DNA from 3 places in the Nonomuraea sp. KM88 genome. Region 3 is predicted to be linked to each of the others. Evidence: riboswitches for the same ligand, from Rfam matches in the RefSeq annotation. Region 3 holds a riboswitch; each other region holds the start of a gene.
What was found. Region 3 has a riboswitch for thiamine pyrophosphate ahead of ACTWPV_RS30430 (cytosine permease). Riboswitches for the same ligand answer to the same signal wherever they lie in the genome.
Positions count from the first base shown of each region.

Region 1: linked by a shared signal. The riboswitch ahead of thiC (phosphomethylpyrimidine synthase ThiC) and the one ahead of ACTWPV_RS30430 (cytosine permease) in region 3 are both predicted to bind thiamine pyrophosphate.
Region 2: linked by a shared signal. The riboswitch ahead of thiO (glycine oxidase ThiO) and the one ahead of ACTWPV_RS30430 (cytosine permease) in region 3 are both predicted to bind thiamine pyrophosphate.

Region 1 covers NZ_JBQQCC010000009.1:225,331-230,379, forward strand. Annotated here, with positions in the region: gene ACTWPV_RS26605 (glycine betaine ABC transporter substrate-binding protein) at 1-928, shown strand, start outside; gene ACTWPV_RS26610 (SDR family oxidoreductase) at 967-1,818, shown strand; gene thiC (phosphomethylpyrimidine synthase ThiC) at 1,815-3,419, opposite strand; TPP riboswitch at 3,412-3,524, opposite strand; partial or broken gene ACTWPV_RS26620 (class I SAM-dependent methyltransferase) at 3,671-4,186, shown strand; gene ACTWPV_RS26625 (hypothetical protein) at 4,225-4,572, shown strand; gene ACTWPV_RS26630 (universal stress protein) at 4,586-5,049, shown strand, end outside.
Region 2 covers NZ_JBQQCC010000003.1:530,426-535,474, reverse strand. Annotated here, with positions in the region: gene ACTWPV_RS12040 (thiazole synthase) at 1-30, opposite strand, end outside; gene thiS (sulfur carrier protein ThiS) at 23-223, opposite strand; gene thiO (glycine oxidase ThiO) at 220-1,356, opposite strand; TPP riboswitch at 1,346-1,462, opposite strand; gene ACTWPV_RS12025 (NAD(P)/FAD-dependent oxidoreductase) at 1,522-2,685, shown strand; gene ACTWPV_RS12020 (Rv2175c family DNA-binding protein) at 2,716-3,090, shown strand; gene thiE (thiamine phosphate synthase) at 3,068-3,703, shown strand; gene ACTWPV_RS12010 (polyprenyl synthetase family protein) at 3,745-4,812, opposite strand; gene metF (methylenetetrahydrofolate reductase [NAD(P)H]) at 4,903-5,049, shown strand, end outside.
Region 3 covers NZ_JBQQCC010000011.1:267,423-281,423, forward strand. Annotated here, with positions in the region: gene mptB (polyprenol phosphomannose-dependent alpha 1,6 mannosyltransferase MptB) at 1,331-2,842, opposite strand; gene ACTWPV_RS30370 (glycosyltransferase family 2 protein) at 2,952-3,680, opposite strand; gene ACTWPV_RS30375 (STAS domain-containing protein) at 3,711-4,058, opposite strand; gene ACTWPV_RS30380 (hypothetical protein) at 4,371-4,652, shown strand; gene ACTWPV_RS30385 (sensor histidine kinase) at 4,665-5,798, opposite strand; gene ACTWPV_RS30390 (response regulator transcription factor) at 5,798-6,496, opposite strand; gene ACTWPV_RS30395 (hypothetical protein) at 6,591-6,764, shown strand; gene ACTWPV_RS30400 (DUF6412 domain-containing protein) at 6,769-6,969, shown strand; gene ACTWPV_RS30405 (YidC/Oxa1 family membrane protein insertase) at 7,051-7,692, shown strand; gene ACTWPV_RS30410 (ATP-binding protein) at 7,676-8,119, opposite strand; gene ACTWPV_RS30415 (ATP-binding protein) at 8,233-10,113, opposite strand; gene ACTWPV_RS30420 (methylated-DNA--[protein]-cysteine S-methyltransferase) at 10,210-10,785, shown strand; gene ACTWPV_RS30425 (hypothetical protein) at 10,748-11,191, opposite strand; gene ACTWPV_RS30430 (cytosine permease) at 11,201-12,082, opposite strand; TPP riboswitch at 12,073-12,185, opposite strand; gene ACTWPV_RS30435 (hypothetical protein) at 12,516-13,361, opposite strand; gene ACTWPV_RS30440 (peptidase inhibitor family I36 protein) at 13,434-13,877, opposite strand.

The DNA of each region.
Region 1 (5,049 bases), on a different contig from region 3:
TATGGTGACCGCCGGGTGCGGGCTGCAGCCGGCGTCGTCGTTCGTGCCGCCGGTCGAGCCGGCCGGCATCCAGCCCATCCCGTCGCTGGAGGGCACGCCGATACGGGTGACGTCCAAGGAGTTCACCGAGCAGCTCGTGCTCGGCAAGATCGCGGTGCTCGCCCTCACCGCCGCCGGCGCCGACGTGCGCGACCAGACGAACGTGCAGGGCAGCGTCAACGCCCGCGCCTCCCTGACCCGCGGCGACGCCGACCTGATGTGGGAGTACACCGGCACCGGCTGGATCACCTATCTCGGCCAGACCGAGGCGCTGCCCGACCCGCAGGCGCAGTACGTCGCGGTCCGCGACCTCGACCTGCGGAAGAACGGCATCGTCTGGCTGCCGCCCGCACCGCTGAACAACAGCTACGCCATGGGCGTCACCCGGGCCACGTCGCAGAAGTGGGGCGTGAAGACGATCTCGGACATCACGAAGATCCCGGTGAACGAGCGCACGTTCTGCGTCGACCACGAGACCTTCGGCCGCGACGACGGCTTCCTCGGCATGCTCAAGGCGTACGGCATGACCTACGGCAAGGAGGTCCCGAGAGCGAACGTGCGCCTGGTGTCCGTGGGCGTGCTCTACAACTCCGTCGCCAGCGGCCAGTGCGCCGTCGGCATGGTCACCACGACCGACGGCCGCGTCCAGGCGCTCGACCTGGTGCTGCTCGAGGACGACAAGAAGTTCTTCCCCAGCTACAACGCCGCGGTGACCATGCGGCGCGAGCTGGCCGACGCGCACCCCGAGATCGCGAAGATCTTCGCGCCGATCAGCGCCAAGCTGACCGACGACGTGATGCGCGGCCTCAACGCCCAGGTGGACGTGGACGGCGACGTGCCCGCCCTGGTGGCGCGCGAGTGGCTGCGGGACGAGGGTTTCGTCCGGTAAGGGCGTTAGCCCGGCCCGTGCGCGGGCAGCCGCTGGGCATGTCGCAAACACCACCCGCCCAGAACCAGCCGTACCCGGGCCGTACGGACGAGATGGCCCCTGAGCCGCGCGACGAGATGCGCGACTACGTGGGCCGCGACCTGCTGGACGGCAAGAAGGCGCTGATCACCGGCGGCGACTCCGGCATCGGCCGGGCGGTCGCCGTGGCCTTCGCCAAGGAGGGCGCCGATGTCGCGATCGCGTACCTCAGCGAGCACGAGGACGCCGCGCACACCCGCAAGCTGGTGGAGGCGACCGGACGGCGCTGCGTGCTCCTGCCCGGCGACCTGGGCGACCGCGACCACTGCGCGTCCGTCGTCGAGCAGACCGTGGCCGAGCTGGGCGGCCTGGACGTGCTGGTGAACAACGTGGCCTACCAGGCGCCCGTCGACGGCCTGGAGGAGCTGACCGACGAGCAGTGGGAGCACACGTTCGCGGTCAACATCCACAGCTACTTCCGCGTCATGAAGGCCGCGCTCCCCCACCTGCGCGAGGGGAGCGCAATCATCAACACCTCCTCGATCAACGGCCTGCGCGGCAACAAGACGCTCATCGACTATTCCGCCACCAAGGGCGCCATCAACGCCTTCACCTACTCCATGGCCCAGAACCTGGTCGATCGCGGCATCCGGATCAACGCCGTGGCGCCGGGCCCGGTCTGGACGCCGCTGATCCCGGCGACCCTGCCGGAGGACAAGGTCGGCTCGTTCGGCGGGCACGTCCCGATGGGCCGGCCCGCCGACCCGGACGAGATCGCCCCCTCGTACGTGTTCTTCGCCTCCGGCCGGATGTCGTCGTACTACACGGGCGAGGTGCTGGCCCCGATCGGCGGCGAGACGCTGCCCGGTTAGTCCGCGATCGGCAGGTAGACCCGGCCGCCACGCTCGGCGAACTCGGCCGCCTTCTCCGCCATGCCGGCCTCGATCGCCTCCTGCGTGTCCAGCCCGTGCTCGTCGGCGTAGCGCCGGACGTCGTGGCTGATGCGCATGGAGCAGAACTTGGGGCCGCACATGGAGCAGAAGTGGGCGGTCTTGGCCGGCGCGGCGGGCAGGGTCTCGTCGTGGAACGAGCGTGCCGTGTCGGGGTCGAGCGACAGGTCGAACTGGTCCTCCCAGCGGAACTCGAACCGCGCGTCCGAGAGCGCGTCGTCCCACGCCTGCGCCCCCGGGTGGCCCTTGGCGAGGTCCGCGGCGTGGGCGGCGATCTTGTACGTGATCACGCCGGTCTTGACGTCGTCCCTGTTCGGCAGGCCGAGGTGCTCCTTGGGGGTGACGTAGCAGAGCATGGCGGTGCCGTACCAGCCGATCATGGCGGCGCCGATGCCCGAGGTGATGTGGTCGTATCCGGGGGCGACGTCCGTGACGAGCGGGCCGAGGGTGTAGAACGGCGCGTCGTCGCAGAGCTCGCGCTGCAGGTCGACGTTCTCCTTGATCTTGTGCATGGGCACGTGCCCCGGGCCCTCGATCATCACCTGGACGTCGTGCGCCCGCGCGATCGTGGTCAGCTCGCCGAGCGTGCGCAACTCGGCGAACTGGGCCTCGTCGTTGGCGTCCGCGATCGAGCCGGGGCGCAGCCCGTCGCCGAGGGAGAACGACACGTCGTAGCGGGCCAGGAGCTCGCACATCTCGTCGAAGTGCTCGTACAGGAAGCTCTCGCGGTGGTGCGCCAGGCACCAGGCGGCCATGATCGAGCCCCCGCGCGAGACGATCCCGGTCTTGCGGCGGGCGGTGAGCGGCACGTACGCCAGCCGCACCCCCGCGTGCACGGTCACGTAGTCGACGCCCTGCTCGCACTGCTCGATCAGGGTGTCGCGGTAGACCTCCCACGACAGCTCCTCCGGGCGGCCCTTGACCTTCTCCAGCGCCTGGTAGATGGGCACGGTCCCGACCGGCACCGGCGAGTTGCGGATGATCCACTCGCGGGTCTCGTGGATGTCGGGCCCGGTGGACAGGTCCATGATCGTGTCGGCGCCCCACCGGGTGGCCCAGGTCATCTTCTCGACCTCCTCCTCGATGGAGGAGGTCACGGCGGAGTTGCCGATGTTGGCGTTGATCTTGACGAGGAAGTTGCGGCCGATGATCATCGGCTCGGTCTCGGGGTGGTTGACGTTGGCGGGGATGATGGCCCGGCCGGCGGCGACCTCCTGGCGTACGAACTCGGGGGTGACGCCCTCCCGCACGGCCACGAACTCCATCTCCTTGGTGACGATCCCCCGCTTGGCGCAGGCCACCTGGGTCACCGGCTCGCCCGCCGCGCGGCGGGCGGCGACCCACGGCTCGCGCAGGCCCGCCAGCCCGCGCCGCACGTCGGTCTCGACGTACGGGTCGGTGTACGGGCCCGAGGTGTCGTAGAGCGTCACCGACGAGCCGTCGGAGAGGTTGACCTGGCGCTTGGGCACGCGGAGGTCGCCTTCGTAGATCTTGGTAAAGGTGGGGACACGCGCGTCGGTCATCGCGCAAACTCCCTTCGCCGGCATTACCCGGAGCAGGTTCTGGCGGTCGGCGGCTCGCAGCCGTCCTCTCAGCCCGGTCCGCACCGGGCTCCCGCGTTGGACGGCGCTGGTCCTACCCACGCCCACGCCAGGACGAAACATGACATCATCCGCAAAATGGAAGATCCCACGTCAACGACCGCAGCCACCTACGACCACATCGCCCCCGCTTCGCCGCGAACACCGAGCGGCCCGACGCCGGCCTCCAGGCCTTCAGGCAGCGCTTCGCCGACGCCGTGCCCGCCGGTGGAACGGTCGCCGACCTGGGATGCGGGCCGGGCAGGGACGCCGCCTGGCTGGGCGAGCGCGGGCTGCGGGTCGTCGGCGTGGACCGCTCGGCCGCCATGACCGGACTGGCGGCGGCCCGCGGCGTGCCCGCCGTGCTGGGCGACCTGCGCCGGCCGCCCGTGGCCCCCGGCTCGCTCGCCGGCCTGTGGTCGGTCGCGGCCCTCCTGCACGTGCCCGCCGCCGAGACCGAGGCCACGCTCCGCGCCTGGTCACTGACCCTGCGTACGGGTGGCGTGCTGGGCCTGAGCACCTCGGCGGGCGACTCGGAAGGGTGGGAGGAGGTTCCGAGCGGGGCCGGCCGGCACCGCTGGTTCGTCCACCGCGACCCCGGCGCGCTCCTGCGCCTTCTCCACGCGGCCGGATTCGACACCGTCGAGCACGGCCTGAACACCGCCGGGCGCACGTGGCTGAGCGTCCTGGCGATCAAGCGCGAGGTTTGACGGCCCTCTCCAGCGGTACCAACCCCATCAGGGGGACTATGAAAAAGATCGCCGCTGTCGCAGGACTCGTGCTGCTGGCCACGTTCGGCGCCCCCGCCGCCCACGGCGACGGGACGGACCAGCACGAGGTGAGCAAGGAACAGTACCGGACGCTGCTCGCCCAGTGCCGCTTCGCCGACACGGGCAAGGCTCGTTGCCGCTCGACGGTCAAGGAGATCTTCCGTATCGGCGCAAGGGACGCCGACCTGGACTGCCGTACGTACGCCGGCGTGACCGTGTGCGGCACGCTCCAGCTCAGCGAGGCCGAGCGCGCCTGCATCCGCGACTCCGAGGAGCACGGCATCTCGTTCCGCCGCGCCGAAGTGGAGTGCTACGCCTTCTCCTGAGGGGGCAGACGCCATGATCATTGTTGGGGTGGACGGCTCGCGCGCCGGGCTGGAGGCCGCCGGCTGGGCGGCCACCGAGGCGGCGCTGCGCCGTACCCGGCTGACCGTGGCCCACGCGGTGCCGCGGTGGGTGTGCGAGGAGCTGTCCGCCCGCTACGCCGAGGTCGCCCGGTGGATGCGCGACGAGGCGAACTCGGTGCTCGCCGCCGCACGCGACCGGGCGCTGCGCGAACGCCCCGCGATCATCGTCGAGACCACCCTGCTCCCCGGCGACCCCCGCACGGCGCTGATCAAGGTCGCGGAACAGGCCGACCTGCTGGTCGTCGGCGGCCACGGCATCGGCGGCGTACGCGGGCTGCTGGTCGGATCCGTCGCCCAGGGGGTCGCCGCCCACGCCCGTACGAACGTCGTCGTGGTCGGAGAGCGGCCCGCGACGCCCCGCGGCGAGATCGTGGCCGGCACCGACGGCTCGCCTCC
Region 2 (5,049 bases), on a different contig from region 3:
CTTCTCCCCGGCGATGATCAGGTCATCCACCTTGCACCGCCGTCAGAACCTCCACGCGGTCGCTGTCGCTGAGCGCCGTCGTCTCCCAGGCGCTGCGCGTGACCACCTCGTCGTTCACGGCCACGGCCACTCCGGTGGTGGCCGCGGTCAACGTGCTCACGGCCTGCGCCACGGTCGTGCCGTCGATCACCTCGTGCGCGGTCCCATTGATCATCACAATCATGAAATCTCCTGAAACCTTTCCGGCGAGCACAGCGCCGCCAGCTCGCCTTCTTCGCCCAGCAGGATGGCCGTCGTCAACGGGGCCAGCAGCACGCCGCCCCGATGGTGCCCGGTGGCCAGCGTGAGCCCGGGCGTGCCGCTCGGGCCGATGACGGGCAGGTTGTCCGGCGTGCCCGGCCGCAGCCCGGCCACCACGTCGGCCACCTCCAGCTCGGTGACGCCCGGAACCAGCTCCCTGGCGTCACGCAGCAGCTCGTAGAGCCCGCCGGCCGTCACCCTGGTGTCGAACCCCATCTCCTCCTGGGTCGCGCCCACGACCAGCTCGCCGTCGCCCCTGGGGACCAGGTAGACGGACGAGCCGTGCACGGTGCCGCGTACGCACCGGCCGAGCAGGGGCTGGGCGGAGCGCAACCGCATGATCTGCCCCTTGACCGGCCGCACCGGCACCCCGGCGAGCCCGGCGCTCCACGCCCCGGCCGCCAGGATCACCCGCTCGGCCCGCAACTGCCGCGGCACGCCGCCATCGGCCACGGCGGGGGCCGGGACGTCCGGTGGCGCGAGGCGTACCCCTGTGACCCTGCCGCCGTCACGCAGGAACTCGCTCACGCGCGCCCGCACCAGCGGGACGCGCAGCCGGTCGAGGGCGGCGAGCAGGGCCGCCGTCACGCGGCGCGGATCGACCCAGGCGTCGCCGGGAGCCAGCAGGCCGCCGCGCACGGAGGGGGCCAGCATGGGCTCAAGGCGCCGGCACTCGCGCCCCGTCAGCCGCTCGACCGGCAGCTCCAGCTTCTCCATGAACGCGGCCAGCTCGTCCAGCGCCGCCAGGTCGTCGGCGCCGAACGCGACGTCCAGCGTGCCGTTCGTACGGAAGTCGAGTGCGGCCGGCCCGGAGAGCCCGGCGTCCGCGGCCAGCTCGGCGGCGAAGGACGGCCAGCGGCGCAGCGCCGCCATCCCCAGCCGCAGCAGCGGCGCCTCGGTGTAGGTCACCTCGCTGACCGGAGCCAGCATCCCCGCGGCCGCGTGCGACGCCCCCGAGGCGGGAGCCGGATCGGCCACGGTGACCGGCCGGCCGGAGCGGGCCAGCCGCCAGGCGGCCGACAGCCCGACGATCCCGCCGCCTACGATCACGTCCACATGCGCTCCCTTCGCCGGCATGACCCGGATCAGGTGTCTTGCGGTCGAAGGCCCGGTCAAGCCTTCCTCTCAGCCCGGTCACGGCCGGACTCCCGCGCGTCTTTCCCTCACCAGCCTACGGCCTCGGTGTCACGCCCGGACACCGCCCCCGTTATGGTCATCAGCGTGAACCACGTCGTCGTCGTCGGAGCAGGACTGGCCGGTCTGCGCACCGTGGAGGCGCTGCGCTCGAAGGGCTTCACCGGGCGCGTCACCATGGTCGGCAGGGAACGCCATCGCCCCTACGACCGCCCGCCCCTGTCCAAGGCCGTGCTGTCGGGAGAGGCCGACGACAGCTACGTCGGCGCCGACCTGGCCGCGCTCGGCGTCGAGTTCTGGCCCGGCGTCAGCGCCAAGTCGCTGCGCGCGGGGGTCGTGGAGACGACCGAGGGCGAGCTGGGCTACGACGGCCTGGTCATCGCGACCGGAGCCGACCCGATCAGGCTTCCCGGCGACGGTCCCCAGCACGTGCTGCGCACCCTCGACGACGCCCACGAGCTCAGGGCCATGCTCGTCCCCGGCGCCCGCGTCGCGATCATCGGCGCCGGCTGGATCGGCGCCGAGGTCGCCACCGCCGCACGCCGGGCCGGGTGCGCGGTGACGGTGATCGAGGCCGGCCCCGCGCCGCTCGCCACCGCCGTCGGCGCCGAGATCGGCGCGCGCACCGAGCCCTGGTATTCCGGCATCGACCTGCGGCTCGGCGCCATGGTCGACTCCGTGGACGAGGGCGGCGTGCGGTTGGTGGGCGGTGCGTTCGTCGACGCCCACGTGGTCGTCACCGGCATCGGCGTGCGTCCCGCCGTCGAGTGGCTCGCCGACGCCGACATCGACCTGCACAACGGCGTCGTCACCGACGAGCATCTGCGCGCTTCGTTGCCCGGCGTCGTCGCCGTCGGCGACTGCGCCGCCTGGTGGTCGCGCCGCTGGCAGACCCGGCTCCGCGTCGAACACTGGGACTCCGCGCTCAACGCGCCCGAGGTCGCCGCCGCGACGCTGCTCGGCGAGGACGCCGTCTACGATCCCGTGCCCTACTTCTGGTCGGAGCAGTTCGGGCACATGGTGCAGTACGCCGGCCACCACCCCGCCGGCGAACGCCTCCTCTACCGCGGTGACACGGAGGGTAAATGGTCGGCCGTCTGGCTCACCGCCGACGACGCCCTCGCCGCCGTGCTCGCCGTCGACCGGCCGCGAGACCTCGTACAGGGCCGCAGAATCATCGCCTCGGGCCAACGCCTCGATGCCAAACGCCTGGTAGATCCCGAAGTGTCCCTACGAGATTGTGTTGTTTGAGCAAGCGCGCCATGTGGTAGTTGTGGTTTCGTGACACTTTCTGTTGCACAGATCGACCGGGAGACCGAGCAGCTCGTCGACGAGTGGCTCACTCTCCCCGAAGTGGCCTCACGCCTCGACCTTCCGCTGGGGCGGGCCAAGCAACTCCTCAAGGACCACAAGCTGCTCGGCGTACGCAGGGGCAGCGGCGGGCCTCAGGTGCCCGCGGTGTTCCTCGACGGAAAAGACGTGACGAAGGGCCTGCCCGGCACGCTGACCGTGTTGCAGGACGCCGGCTACGACGACGTCGAGTCGCTGCGCTGGCTCTTCACCCCGGACGAGTCCCTGCCGGGATCGCCCATCGAGGCGATCCGGGCCGGCCGTCACACGGAGGTCAAGCGGCGTGCCCAAGCTCTCGCTTTCTGAGGCCCGCCTCTATCTCTGCACCGACGGCCGCCGCGACCGCGGCGACCTGGCAGAGTTCCTCGACTCCGTGCTGGCCGGCGGCGTGGACATCATCCAGCTGCGGGAGAAGGGTTTGGAGGCCCGCGAAGAACTCACGCTCCTCGAGGTCTTCCGCGACGCCTGCGACCGGCACGGCAAACTCCTGGCCGTCAACGACCGGGCGGACATCGCCTACGCCGCCCGGCCCGACGTGCTCCACCTGGGGCAGGACGACCTTCCCGTGACGGTCGCGCGAGAGATACTCGGCGACGACATCGTCATCGGACGGTCCACCCACTCCGCCGCCGAGGCGTCCGCCGCGGCCGTGGAGCAGGGCGTCGGCTATTTCTGCTGCGGCCCCATCTGGCCCACCCCGACCAAACCCGGCCGCCCGGCGCCCGGACCGCCGCTGCTCAGGCACGCGGCGGGGCTCGGCACCTCGCGGCCGTGGTTCGGGATAGGCGGCATCGACCTCGAGAATCTCGACGAGGTCATGTCGTACGGCGCCGAGCGGGTGGTCGTCGTACGCGCGATCACCGACGCGGACGATCCGGGGGCGGCGGCGGCCGAGTTCGCCAAACGCCTGTCTCCCTGAGCCCGACGCCGGGCGGTCCCTGACCGGCCCGCCCGGCCGCCTCAGGTCTTGCGGGACGTGGCGGCGATGGCGAGCTCGGTCAGGGCGGAGCGGGCCTCGGTCGTCACCGGCGACTCGTCGAGGGCGGACAGCGCCTGGCCCAGATAGTCGCCGATCAGGTCCTCGCACTCCCGCAACGCGCCGGTGTCGTCGATGATCCCCCGCAGCGTCGCCACCCCGGCCTCGTCCAGCTCGGGGTCGCCGAGCAGCCGCCGGACGGTCTGCGCGGCCCCGGGGGACGCGGCCGCCAGCGTGCGGGCCACGAGCATCGTCCGCTTGCCCTCGCGCAGGTCGTCGCCCGCGGGCTTGCCCGTCTGCGCGGGGTCGCCGAACACCCCGAGGACGTCGTCCCTGAGCTGGAAGGCGATCCCCACGCGGGTGCCGTAGCCGGTGCACAGCTCGTCCATCCACGGCGCGCGCTCCTGGCCGGCGAGCACCAGCCCGAGCCGCAGCGGCTGCTCCACCGAGTATTTGCCGCTCTTGAACAGCGCCACCCGCAGCGCCGACTCGAACGTGTTCTCCCCGTTGGCCTGCTCCAGCAGGTCGAGGTACTGGCCGCACATCAGCTCGGTGCGCATGTGGTCGTGCACGGGCTGGGCCGCCTCCAGGGACGCGGGCGGCAGGCCGCTGGTGCGCCACATCTCGCCCGACCAGATGAGCAGCAGGTTGCCGAGCAGGATCGCCGCCCCCTCGCCGAACTGCTGCGCCGACCCCTGCCAGCGGGACTGCTCGTGCATGGACTCGAAGCGGCGGTGCGCGGCCGGCATCCCCCTGCGCAGGTCGCTCTTGTCCATCACGTCGTCGTGGACGAGCGCGCTGGCCTGCAGCAGCTCCAGCGAGGCGGCGGCGGTGAAGATCGCGGGGACGTCGGCGCCGCCCGCGCCGCGCCAGCCCCAGTAGCAGAACGCCGGGCGCAGCCGCTTGCCCCCGGACAGCAGCGCGTCGGCGGCCGTGCGCAGCGGGGCGAAGGCGGCATCGCCCCCGGCCGGCAACTTCCGTTCGACGAAGTCTCCGAGGGAGCGCTCCACCTGCGGGCGCAGGACGTCCATGCGGGCGGCGTCAATGGTCATGACACTGAGACTAATGGCCGGACGCGGGCGTCAGGATCTCCATGGCCTGTCGGGCTGCCGGTCCCGCGGCGCCACTGTAGCCTGGTGACCATGGCGCTTGGTCGACCTTCCTTCTTCCCCGAACGTGTTCCCACGGTTCGCGACATGCTCGCCGACGGTGGGCGGTCGTTCTCCTTCGAGTTCTTCCCGCCGAAGACCGACGAGGGCGAGCGATTGTTGTGGCGGGCGATCAGGGAG
Region 3 (14,001 bases):
CGCCTCACGGCCACCTCCACCCGCCAGGACTCCCTGGTCACGATCACCGACCTCACCGCCACCACGGTCCAGCTCCTCGGCCTGCCGGCGCCCCGCGAGGTCGTCGGCCGCCCGTGGCGCTCCGGCGACGCCGCCCCGCCCGACCCGGCCGGCACGGTGGCGGACCTGGCCGACGCCGACCTGGCCAGCCAGGTGCTACGCGACGTACGCGGCCCCTTCTTCACCGTCCTGGTGACGGTGCAGCTCCTCTTCTACGCCCTCGCCGCCCTGGCTCTGCGCCGCCGCTTCAAGAACGGCACCCCGCCGCCCCCCTCCTCGCCGGAAACACCGGCCACCTCCGCGGTCGTGCCGCCGGCGGACGGCTCGGCCGCGGGCCTGGCGAGCGCGTCCAGGCTGCTCGTCGCCGTCCAGGTCGTCGCGGTGGTCAGCGGCGCCATTCCGGTGTCGACCTTCCTGGCCCAGCTGGTGCCCTGGTGGACGCTGCCGGACCCGATGGCGTCGGTGATCGTGACGATCGTCGCCATCGCCGCCCTGATCACCGCCGCGGCCTTCGCGGGGCCGTGGCGCTCCCACGTGCTCGGCCCTCTCACCGTGGTCGCCGCCGTCACCTCGCTCGCGCTCCTCCTCGACGTCATGACCGGCTCCAAGCTCCAGGTGAACGCCGTGACCGGCTACGAGCCCGTCACCGGAGGACGGTTCTACGGTTTCAGCAACATCGCCTTCGCCGTCTACGCCACCGGCACCCTGCTCGGCCTGGCCGGAGTGGCCCAGTGGCTGCTCGGCAAGGGGACGTCCAGGGTCGTGGTCGTCGTGGCGTGCGCGGCCTATGGAGGGCTGGCCGTCTTCGCGGACGGATGGCCGTCGTGGGGGGCCGACTTCGGCGGCGTGCCGGCCTTCGTGATCGGGCTGGCCGTCTTCCTCATCCTCCTGTCGGGCCGGCGCGTGTCACTGCTGAAACTGGCGCTCGTCGGCCTGGCGGGCGCGCTGCTCGTGGGGACGCTGTCGGTGTTCGACTGGCTGCGGCCGGAGCCTGAACGCACCCACCTGGGCACCTTCGTGCAGCAGATCATCGACGGCCAGGCGTGGACGGTGGTCGGGCGCAAGCTCACCGCCATGGTCGGCGTGACCGTCGGCAACTGGTCGCTGACCCTCCTTTCCGTGGTCGCGCTGGCCTTCCTCTTCCTGGTGCTCGCCCGCCCGTCACGCTGGGGCGCCTCCGCGCTGGGCCAGGTCTACGCGCTGGCCCCGGTGCTCAGGGCGGGCCTTTTCGGTACGCTCGCGTGCGCGTTCGTCGCCTTCCTCATGAACGACTCGGGCATCGCCATCCCCTCTATGGCGTTGACGGTAGCCGTGCCGCTGACGCTGGCCGCGTGCGTGCGCGCCCTGCAGCTCGCCACGCCCACACCAGTAGTGCCACGGTCAGGGCCAGCAGGGCCCACGCGAGCCGGGGCCTGAGCTCCGTACTGAGCCACACGAGGTCCTGTGGCTGGCCCTCCACCCTGGCGGGCAGGTAGGCCAGCGACAGGACCAGCAGGTGCGCGACCACGAACATGTCGAGCGCCGACGCCGTCACGAGCGCCAGCAGGCCGAGCGCCAACCCGTCGTACCACGGCAGGATGTAGGGGGTCGCGAACACGTACGCCACCACCAGCACCGCCGCCACGACGGGAGCCTCCGGGCCTCCTCCGTCCGTGGCCACAGAACCGGCACGCGACGCCGTACCGGATGCGAGGCGGAACAGGGACCAGGCGACGAGTGCGAGCACGAGGAGGGAGCCCACCTGGATCTCTCCTCGGTAGGCGCTGCCGGTGCCCACGACGGACTGCAGCCAGCCCTGGACGAGCTTCCAGAACGAGGCGTGCGAGATGGCCTTGCTGGTGCGGGTGATCGGCTCGATCGCCGCCGTGCCGACGATCGCGTAACCGGCGACCACGACGGCGAGGGCGCACCCGGCCATGAGCGCCAGCCGGGCAGGGCGCCGTCGCAACTCCCAGGCCGGGCCCAGGGCGACGAGGCCGGCGTTGATCTTGATGGCCACGCCGAGGCCGAGCAGGACACCCGAACCCGCCGGGCGGGCCCTGGACAGCAGTGCCGCGACCATGCAGGCGACGGCGAGGGTGTCGGCGTGCATGCCCGCCACCAACTGGTAGAGCAGGAGCGGGTTGGCGGTCCACAACAACGCGGCGCGCAGGCGTCTCGCCGGGTCGCCACGGGCGAACCGGTCGATGAGCAGGCCCGTCACGATGAAGGCGGCGGCATTGAACAGGGCCAGCACGAATATGGTCAGCCGGAGCGAGTCGCCGCCCACCCAGCTCGCCACCGCCTGCAGAGCCGTCGCCACCGGACCGTAGACGCTCGGCTCCTCCCGCCACGGCTCCTCGACCGCATCGGCGACGGGGTCGCCGGGAAGATCCACCGCGCCGTGGGTGTAGGGGTCGACGCCCAGCGTCACCATGCGGCCGTAGACGGCGTAGTTGAGGTGGTCGCCGGAACCCGAGGGAGGCAGGAACGCGAGCACGCCGGCGGCCAGGCAACCGATCATGACCGCCGTGCGCGCGAGCTCAGGGAGGACCCGGGGACCGCGGATGAGGGACAGGGCGAGCAGGAGGCCGAGGCCGCCGAGGACGAGGGCGGCGGCGGCCATGGCGATCGTGAGATGGGGGTCGGGCCGGACCTCGAAGGAGTAGGGCGGTTGCCAGGCAGCGCCGGTCAACGCGGGGACCATCGGCGAAGGACCGAGCAGGCCGATGCTGAGCGTCAGCAGGATCGAGGCGCCGATCGCCGCCGTGGCCGCCCACGCGAGCCGGCCTCGTGCCTTGTCGCGCCACGATTGCGAAGTCACCGGAAGATTCCAGCACATTCGCCAGGTGGTTCCGGACGGACGAGGTCAGACCTCCTCACGCCGGACGTTCTCCCGATCACCGAGCGAACGTTTCCCGTACGGCAGGTGGTCAGCGCTTGAATCGAACTTTGTCCAGATTTTGCGTGACAAGTGGCTCCCGCGTGGCCAGGGCGCGTGCCACATCGCGCAACTGCACGGCCCGGTGAAGTTGCGCCCGCCAGTCGGTGCCGGTGGCGCGGTGTGCCATGTCGACCTCGACTTCGGTGACCCGGAAGCCCTTGCGCAACAGGTCGATCGTCAGCGCCGTCTCCACGCCGAACCCGTGCGCCAGCGGCCTGGCCGCCTCGAAAGCGGCTCTCGTGAGGCAGCGCTGGCCGTTGAGCGGCTGGGCGGGCTCGAAGCCGGTCGCCCGGCGGATGCCCTCTTTCGACAGGCGGACGACTAAGCCGTGGCCGCCGAGCCGCACCCGGGTGGTGAACACGGCGATGGTCATGTCGGCCTCGCCCGCGCGTACGGGCTCGATGAGCGGAGCGGCGGCCTGGGCCGTGTCGCCCAGATCGGCGTCGAGGAAGAGGAGATGCCGGGGAGCGGCGTCCTCGTCGAGGAGGCGTACGGACTCCGCACCCGTCTCCATCGCGGCGGCCTTGCCCTTGTTGCGGCTGTGGCGCACCACCCGGGCGCCGGCCGCGCGGGCGACCCGGCCGGTCTGGTCGGACGAGCCGTCGTCGACGACCACGACGAGGTCGACGCCGGGCAGCGCCGCCGCCGCCCTGACGGTGGCCGCGATGCGGTCCGCCTCGTTGGCGGCCGGGATGACGGCCGCCGTGTCACCGCCCATCGAGCGTCACCTCCGCACGCGCGGCTTCCGTCATGATCCCTCGGCTATGAGAAACTCCTGCGGCACCTCGTCGTACACGGTGAACACCGAGTCGAGCCCCGTGACCTGCAGGATCTTGCGTACGGCGGGACGCGGCGCGGCCACGTCGAGCGCCCCTCCCTGCTCTTTCATGCGCTTGAGTGCCGAGAGCAGCACGTTCATCCCCGTGGAGTCGCAGAAATCCACGGCGGACATGTCGATGACCACCCGGCTAGGCCCTTCCTGCAGGAGCCGAGTGAACTCGGACTGCAGGTGGGGCGCCGTGTACAGGTCGATTTCTCCGGTGATGGCGACGAGCGCGCACCCGGCCTGTGATCGAGTCGAGACCTTGAGCTCCACATGGGCAGGCTAGCGGCGCGGAGGCTTCCGGTCACGTTGTCACGCCGATAGGGCGACCACAGGTTTTTGTCCTCCGTTTGTGCTCCATGGAAACGGAGAGTACGCGAAGCTTGACAGCGTGACATCGGAACTGGCAACCGCGTCATGGCGAAGGAGGGGCTGGGGCACGTCCGGCGGGCCCCCGGATCGATGAACGCAGACAATCCTGAAGATCCTCAGCGTCAGGGGCTCCGCGAACGGCTGGAGACCATCCTCATCCGCACAGAGAAGGCCACCTCATGGGATGACGAAGCAGGACGCCTCCGCGGCCTGGTGAACCACGAAGGCTATGTCCCCATCCGCACCCGGCTCGCGATCGAGGACCTCGACTTCCTCGCCGGCGCGCGCGCCGACCTGCTCAGGTTCTCCGAGCTCGGGCTCAGGCTGCTCGACCTCCACCAGCCGAGGGACGCGGGGGGCATCACGAGTGACACGGCCCACCCGATCCTGCGGTGCAGGAGCTGCATGTGGCGCTGGCCTTGCCCGACCTTCCGGGCGATGTCGGAGTCATTCGGCCTGCCCCGCTCCGACGTCGACCTTCCGGAGAGCGCCTGAGCACCCGAGGGATCAGCCGGCGACCAGGGGAAGCCGGATCTCGAACCGGCACCCCGGCCCGTCGTTGACCACCTCGATCCTTCCGTCGTGCGCCTCCACGATCCCCTGCGCGATGGCCAGCCCGAGCCCCGCCCCGCCGTCGGCCGTAGGGGTGCGTGCGGCCTCCCCTCGGAAGGCCACCTCGAACAACCGGGGCAGATCCTCCTCGGGGATCCCCCCACAGCAGTCGGTCACCGACAGGCATGCCATGCCCGTGTCGTCCACGCGGGCCCGCAGCACCACGGTCTGGTCAGACGGCGTGTGCCGGATGGCGTTGACCACCAGGTTGCCCAGGGCCCGCCCCAGCGCCCCCGCATCGGCCTCCACGGGCACGACCGACGCCGCCTCGGCGGTGAGCACCACGCCCTTCGCGCGGGCCAGCGGCTCGGCCCCTGCCAGGGTGTCGGCGACGAGGTCGGCCAGCCCGATCCTGGCCCGCGACAGCCGCAGGGCGCCCGCATGGATGCGTGACAGCTCGAACAGGTCGTCCACCATCACGGAGAGCCGCTCCACCTCCTGCTTGATCTGCCCGTGGTAGCGCGCGACCGTCTCGGGGTCGGAGACCACGCCGTCCTCCAGCGCCTCGGCCATGGCCCGCATCCCGGCCAGCGGCGTGCGAAGGTCGTGACTCACCCAGGCCACCAGCTCCCGCCGCGCCCCTTCGAGTGCCCGCTCGCGCGCGTGCGCCTCCTCCAGGGTGTTGGCGATCGTCTGGAGCTCGGCGGGCAGCCCCTCGGGCGCCACGAAGGGCGGATGGAGCACGGCGGCCACCAGCCGCCTGCTCTCCCCGACCACCCGCTTGGCCAGCACGAACGCGACCCCGAGCCCCACGAGCCCGCCCACGGTCACCACGCTCAGCACGAAGTCCTTGACCGCCCCCGCGATGATCATCTTCATGATGATCGCCACGACGCCCGCCAGCGTGGCCGCCACGGCGACGACAACGACCACGGCCAGCATCACGCCGATCGACCGGGTGCGCAGCCGCCACATCACCGCCACGCCCGCAAACGCGATCAGCAGCCCGAGCCCGGCGGTCACGGCGACGACCACGGCCAGGTCGCCGACGGCCACCGCCGGCTGCGTCAGAGCGGCCGTCCGAGGCATCAGGGCCCGTCTTCCAGAGGTTCGTACCGGTAGCCGACCCCCCACACCGTCACGATCCTGCGCGGCCTGGTGGGGTCGGGCTCGATCTTCTCGCGCAGCCGCCGCACGTGCACGGTCACGGTGGACGAGTCGCCGAACGACCATCCCCACACCTGGTTGAGCAGCGCGGACCTGCTGAACGCCTGGCGGGGGTTGCGCATGAGGTGGGCCAGCAGGTCGAACTCCCGCGCCGTCAGCAGCACCTCCCCACCCTCCAGGTGCACCTCGTGCGCGCCCACGTCCACCACCAGGCCCCCGTCGCGGAGCACGCCGGTGCCGCCCGTGACGGAGGCGCCGCGGGCGCGGCGCAGCACCGACTGGACGCGCAGCGCCAGTTCGCGCGGGCTGAACGGCTTGGTCACGTAGTCGTCGGCCCCGGTCTCGAGCCCGGCCACCCGGTCGATCTCCTCGCCGAGCGCGGTCAGCATGATCACGGGTACGGGCCAGCGTTCCCTGAGCTTCCTGCACACCTGAAGCCCGTCGAGCTTCGGCAACATCAGGTCGAGCACCATCAGGTCCGGCGGGTGGGCCAGCGCCCTGCGCAGCGCCTCGACGCCGTCGCCCACGCATTCGACCTCGTGCCCGTCGCGCTCCAGATAGCGGGCAACGACCTCCGAGACGGTCGGATCGTCGTCCACGACCAGGATGCGGGTGTTCACCACTTCACGGTACGGCCCGGCTTCGCGAAGGTGGCAAGGACGTCATTACTTCGTAAGCGTCGCGGATCATGCCACGAGGACGTACGGTGGCCTCATGGGTAGAGTCGTGATGCTCGTTCTCGGGACCCTGCTGGGTCTCTTCGTGTTGTTCAACTTCCTCCTGCCGATGGTGCTGGGGCTGCTCAAGGTCGCCCTGATCATCGGCGTGGTCGCTCTGCTCGTCTTCGTCGTGGTCACGGTGATGGGCAAGTCGTCACGGTCGCACTGAGCCGGTGACGCAGCTCCTGTTCGACCCGTGGCTGGCGGGGATCACCCTGGTGGCGGTCCTGCTGCTGGTCACATGGGCGGCCACGTTGCTGCCCGCCTTCGGCGGCGAGCCACGACGCTTCCCGCTGACCTACGCGCGGCGCACGGCGTTCCAGCGCCTGCGCGACCCGGACGCGGCCGGCCGCCCGCGTCCGCGCGCGCCCTAGGCATGCCCCGCTTCCTTCCAAGCGGGGCTCCTCAGGCACAGGCCGGGTGAGCCCTTCCTCTCTCACGCAGAAACAGGGCTCATGATCGATTCTCTTGTCACGTTCGTCATCACCGTGTCCGGGGGCCATGCCGCGCTCGGCGTCGTGCTCTTCACGCTGGCCGTACGCCTTCTGCTGCTGCCGCTCAACGTGCGCCAGGCCCGCACCGCCAAGATCAAGGAGAGGCTGGCGCCCAGGCTGCGCGCGCTGCAGAAGCGCCACCAGCGCAATCCCGAGCGGCTGGCCAAGGAGGTCTCCGCCCTCTACGCCAAGGAGGGCAGCTCGCCGTTCGCCGGAATCATGCCGATGCTGGCGCAGCTGCCGTTCATGTGGCTGATGTACCGGGTGGCCACGCATCCGACCGCGCTGGCCGGGCATGACCTCTTCGGGGCTCCGCTGGGGCAGCAGGTGGCGGGCATGATCGCTAATTACGGTCTGGTCAGCACCCCGGTTTTGGTCTTCTTCTTGGTCATCGTACTGGTCGCAGCGGTGGCGTGGTTCTCCGCGAGGCAGATCAAGATCACCGAAGAGCAGCCGGAGCTGATAAAGAAGATCATGCCGCTGCTCCCGTACGGCTCCGTGCTCGCCGCGCTCGTGCTGCCGCTGGCGGCCGGGATCTATCTGCTCGTCTCCACGGCGTGGGCCGTGAGCGAGCGGGCCGTGCTCGCTAGCCGGCCTCTCTGAGCGTCGCCACCTGCCCGTTCACCGAGCCGTTGCCGTGCGGAGCGGGCAGGATCGCCCACACCGTCGTCGTCTCGCCCTCGTGCCGGACGCCCCAGCTTTCCGCCACATATTCGACGATGCCGAGCCCCCGGCCCCCGAGCGAGGACAGGGTCGGGCGGCCGGCGCGTGGCTCCGTCGCCGCTCCTCCGTCGCTCACCGCCACCTCGATGTGGTCGTCGTTGCGCAGCCAGGCGACCCGCACCATGCCCGAAGGAAGCGGATGCGCGTGCCGCAACGCGTTGCTCAGCAGCTCGCTCACCACTAGCACGGCGTCGTCGATCGCCGCGGAGAAAACCCCGCCGTCCTGCAGGTCAGTGCTCAGACGCTGGCGGGCGACGGCGACGCTGGACGGCGCGTACGGCAGCAGCACCACGCTTGACACACCCACCTCCCCGTTCCCTGTGCCCCCCACGGGAACACTCCCCGGTACGACCGAAATGCCCCGTTAGCCGACTCCAGAAACCGCATCTCGATCACAGCTTGTACACATTGGACGATAGATCAGCGCAACTGTGACCGCCTCGTTACCGCATCGGTGTGTCGGATCCGATAGGGCAGAACCAGCCGCATGCGGGTGCCACCTCCCGGTCTCGGATGGGCGCTCACGTCACCCCCTTGTGCCCTCGCGAGGCTGCGGACGATGTAGAGCCCGAGCCCTACTCCACCAAACCTTCTCCGGTCGCCGCTGTCCACCTGGACGAAGCGCTCAAAGATCCGCTCCCGGTCAGGCGGGGCGATTCCGACGCCCTCATCGTCGACCACCACGACGACGTTGCCGGCCTCGGGCCAGGCCTCCACGGCGATCAACCCGCCCTTGGGCGAGTACTTGAAGGCGTTCTCCAGCAACTGCCCCAGAACGATGTCCGTGGCCAGCGCGTCGCCCAGCACGTTCGGCAGTTCGTCGGGGAGCCTCACCTCGACCCGGTGCCTGTCCGACAGCACGGGGAGCCCGAGCGTGGCGGCCCGGATCCGCTCGGCCAGGTCGAACTCCTCGATCCGGACCTTGAGCTCGTCCGCCCCCGCCCTGGAGCCCAGCAGCAGGTGGTCCATGAGCTGGCCGAGCGACCTGGACCGCTCGGCGATCGTGTGCACGGCCGAACGGCGCTCGGGGTCGCTCAGCTTGTCCCAGCGCGAGTCCAGCGTGCTGGCGAACCCCCGCACGATCGTGATCGGAGTGCGCAGCTCATGGCTGGTCGTGGCCAGGAACAGGTCCTTGGCCTCCTCGAGCTCCTTGGCCGCGGTCACGTCGCGGAAGTCGATGACCACCTCGCCGGTCTCCTCGATCCGCGCGCTCACCACGTCCAGCCAGCGGCCCGTCTCCAGCTGGAACGTGACCTTCTCCCCCGGCTCGGGCAGCGGGAACGGCGGCGGCCCGCCGATGACGTCGTCGGCCGAGAACGCGGTCAGCACGGCGGCGGCCGGGTTCCAGCGGACCACGCGGCCCGCCCCGTCGAGCACGGCGATGCCGTCGGCACTGGCGTCGAAGACGGCCCGCTCGTGTGCCCGCTGCCGCACCGCCTCCTGGTAGGCGACCGCGTTGCCCACCGCGATGCCCGCATGCCCGGCGAGCAGCTCCAGCAGTTCCAGTTCGAGATGCCCGGGGACACGCCGGGCGAAGAGCGCGTAGAGGGCTCCGTACGGGCGCCCGCCGACGGCGGCCAGGCCCAGAGTGATCGTGTGCAGGCCGTCCAGCCGCGCCCACACCAGCTCTTCGAGCCCGTTCGTCTCCAGCATGACGGTCTTGCCGGTGCGTAACAGCTTGTCCACCAGGCTCGTACGCAGGTCGGTGGTGGTGCCCCTGATCGCCTCGGGCAACTGGTAGGTGCTGACCAGCCGCAACCGGTCGCCCTCGATCAGCACGAACCCGCCCGCGTCCGCGCCGGTGAGCTCCGTGAGGCTGGCCGAGATCCGGTCGAGCACGGCCGACAATTCCAGCTCGGAGTTGATGTCGCCGACGACGTCCGTCAACCGGCGCACGAGACGTTCCCTGCGCGCCATGCGGTGCCTGGCCAGCTCGTCGGCCCGCGCCGGATGGTGCACGCAGATGTATCCGGCCACGGCGTTGCCCAGGCGCAGCGCGCTGATGTCCACCCGGAGGTCGAGGGGGACGCCGTCCTTGCGCAGGCGTTTGGTGCGCAACGACACGGACTCGCCCGTGCGTACGCGCTCCAGCACGGCGTTGAGCTCGGCGGTCAGCTCGCCCGGCACGATCGGCGCCCGCCGCCCGAGCAGGTCCTCGGCCGGCCACCCGAACAACCGCTCGGCGGCCTCGTTCCAGACCAGCACGCTCTGGTCACGGTCGAGCACCACCACGGCGTTGGGCGAACCGGCGAGCACCGCGCGTGCGATCTCGTCGTCACTACCGGCCCATTCGTCCCCCACACCTCCATAGTGCACGTGGCTTGGTAGGTGCGTCGGGCGATCCGTCCGATACGCTGCGGTCACGGCGATCTCGGCGGGTGTGGAGGGTGAGGGCGAATGGCGAGCGGTGATCTCGATGCCCTGTTGCGGGTGACCTCCAGCACCTACCGCGGCGAGACGCCGCCCGACATCGCGTTCGGCACCTACGACGGCGCCGTGGGCAGGCTGGTGCTGGCCGTGACGGGCAAGGGCATCGCGGCCTGCAGCTTCGAGGCGGAAAACGACGTCTTCGAGCTGGTCAGCCGGCATGTGGGCACGTTCATCGGCAACGACGCGCGGCGGCTCGACCCGGTGCGCAGAGAGCTGGATGCCTATTTCTCCGGCCGGCTGCGCGCGTTCGCCACGCCGGTCGACTGGGCGCTGGCCACCACGTTCGCCCGGTCGGTGCTGCAGAAGACCACGGCGGTCCCCTACGGCACGACCACAACGCTGGAGGAGATCGGCCAGAGCATCGGCAGGCCGCGCGCGCTGCGCGCGATCGGCAACGCGCTGGCCTCCAATCCCGTCTGCGTGATCGTGCCCTGCCACCGGGTGGTGCGCGAGGACGGCGCGCTCGGAGACTACGCGGGTGGCGCGAGCGCCAAGCAGCACCTGCTCAACGTCGAACAGCGCGCCTCCGCAACACGCCGATGAGCGCGGTCACGAGGGCCGCCACCACCGCCGCGCCGAGCGCGCCGTTCATCCACGGTTGCCTGGTGAAGCCGATGGCGTCGCGGGCCGACGCCCAGAACCCGTCCCACGCCGCGATGGTGGGCGTCGAGGTGGTGAGCCAGTAGGCGGCGAAGCCGAGCGCCCACGGCACCAGCATCGACCAGCGCGAGGGGGCGTCCTCGTCGGTGTTCCAGCGGTCGGAGCGGCCGAACCCGAAATAGTCGACGGCCAGCACCGCGAACATCGGCACGAACACCGCCCCGATCACGCCCAGGAACGCGCCGTACGAGGTGACGTCGACGACCAGGGCGATCACGACCGTGAACACGCCGATGGCGGTCGAGATGACCCGCCGGTCGACGCGCGGCATCAGGTTCTGCAGCGACATGGTGGTGGACTAGACGTTCGCGAACGACTGGTCGGTCTCGCGCAACACCAGGATGCCGAAGAACACCGCTCCGAGCGGCGCGGCCACGAACGGGTCGAACACGGCCGTGTTGTCGGCGTTCACGGCGGCGGCGCCGGCGATGGCCACGGCGTAGACGCCGAGCCCGAGGCAGGCCACCTGGGCCACCGTGTAGCCGCCGACGATCCCGGTGAACGCGGCGCGCCCGGAGCGGGAGTGCCGGGCGAAGTCGGCGGCCAGCGGCACCCAGGACACCGACAGCGCGATCACGTAGTCGACGGCCGGAGCGAACCCGGTCCACGACCCGCCGGCGGGGGCGGGCGCCTCGGACAGGAAGTACCAGGTGAACCAGATCATCGACACGATCACGCCGACGGTGACGTACCGCCGCAGCAGGCGGATCGCGCCGAGCGGCCAGATCGTGAGCGCGGTGGTCAGCACGCCCGCCAGAACCACCCACACGGGGTACGCCACCCCGTCGAAGATCGCGGTGGCGGCCTTGGCGATCACCCACAGCTCGAAAGCGCCCCATCCGAGCATCTGCACGATGTTCAGCACCGTGGGCGCGTAGGAGATCCTGGCCCCGAACAGGCCGCGCAGCAGCACCATCGCGGGCTGGCCTGTGCGGGTGCCGGGGATGGCGGACAGGCCCACCATGGCCGTTCCGATCAGGCTGCCGACCACCGTCGCCACCAGCGCGGCGGCCAGGCTCAGCGGCGCGTCGCCGGTCGGGTTGAGCAGGAGCAGCGCCCCTGAGAAGCCGAGGAGGCTGACACCGAGGTTGGCCCAGAGCGCGCCCTGATCGAGCACGCCCAGAGTCTTGGGGGGCTGACCGTCGAGAGTCAGCGGAACTTCGTCGGCGACGTGCGACATCGCACACTCCCTACGCCGGCATTACCCGGACAGGTTCATGCGGTCGGCGACAGCCGTAGTCGCCCTCTCAGCCTGATTGCCTCAAGCTCCCGCGGATTGATTTGTACGTGCGGAGCCGGAATGTCCAAGTTCCGCGGGCCCCATGATGCCTCATCCCTCCGAGTTCGGCCAGCCCGGGGGACATGACCCGGGTGGCCGGCTCCGTGGTGGCGGCTGCGCCCGCCATGGCAGCACCACTCCCAGCGGGCGTAGCCGTACAGAACGACGACGTCATCCGCAACTCGTACGGAGCCAGCCGCCCCGAGGTTCTCGCCCACAGGGTCATGACCGCGACGGTCGGCAGGCCCCTGGCGAAGGCGCCCGAGGGGGAACCCCCTCGGGCGACCCGACCTGACCCGGGGTACGTGGCTTCCTGCCGGAAGTATTGACGCCTTCACCGTGCTTCGCTGTCCGCTCGCCGGTCAAGGGTGTGTCGTGCGTTGCCGAGGTAACTCTGATTCGCCTTCCGCAGGGCCTCGAACCGCTTGGCATGCTGTTCGATCATCTTCGTCTGAATTCGCCATTCCGCTGCGGCGCGAGCGGCTACAAGATCGGTCTTTTGCTTGCAGCGTACGTCAGCGGCGGCCACGGCCTGTTCCGCCGGTGAGACCTTAGGTACGTTGAGGTTCCACCGCCGATCCTCCACCGCGGCTTGTGGGGTCTGGTAGTCGAAGCCGTTGTCGCGCATGCAATCGCTCCATGCCCGGGTGGCTATGACCACCGCCGGATCTGCCGCGGATTGGTCGACCGCCGCGTATTCCAGGTCGACAAGCCATGCGGAGTTCCGGTCGCGGACGCCTCTCCAAAGGGCAGAATCCGCCTGGTCCAGGCACCCGCCCGGGCCGAGCAGGGCGGACTGCTCGGCCTTGCTCGCACGGGCGGCCCATGCTGCCTCCTCCGCCTGGGCCTGTGCTTCTTGCGGCGTGTCAGGGACGTGGTAACCGTAGCGCCGGGCGGCTTCTGAGTCGGCAAGGCCGTAGCGGCGGGCGTTTTCGGTGAGGAGCGGGTGGGCATCCGCAGCCGACTGTTTCCCAGTCCAGACGAAGCCCTTCTTGGCCATGCATTCCCGTCTGAGCCTGGTCCGTGCGGCGGTGACCGTAACAAGGTCTTCATCATTGAGCCGGTAGGCATCGAAGGGCAGCGCGAAGGCCGCCCGGAACGGCGGTGTGCCTGGCTTCTGGGCAGCGCCCACACAGGCGGCGACCCCGACGCCGACCAGCGTTACGACCGCCCCTGCCAAGAAAGAGGAATTCTTTCCTTGCGCACTCGTTCGTCGTGCCGACGCTCGCTTGATCCCCATAAGCAGCGAGATTCAGCAGTTAACAATCTTAAACGCGCTCGCCCGATTGTCGCCGATCTCATTGTTTTTCAACTTGCCATCATCAGGCTGGCCCAGCTCCCGCCCGAACACGCTCATCGCTCCGCCGTATCCAACGTCCTGATAAAGCTCAACCCAGCACCACCCTTTTCTGACTTTGATCGAGCTGGTCTCGTTGTCCATCCCGTCACCACTATCATCGCCGTAATAGTCCAGCCAATTGTACTTCCTGAGGTCGGGCTTGCTCTTCTTGAAGTTGCGCCAGTGATCACCGTCCGCACCCTTATCCTGGTTGAAGTCCTCGTTCTCGTACAAGCAAACCCAACCAGCACTACACTTGCCGAAGGAGTCTGCGGCAGCGGGTGTTCCCCCGGCGAAAAGAACGGCGACCGTCGTGGCCGCCGTGACAGCCAGCGCGACCTTACGCTCCACTCTCATCACAAGTCCTTTCCCTGAGATCTCTTTGAGGCGAGCCCAGTCTTCAGACCCGTTTCAGCGCCGTAAATAGCCCGGATTCCACGCCTTATGCGCAGAGAGTCCACTTCAGGGCCAGACCCCGGCG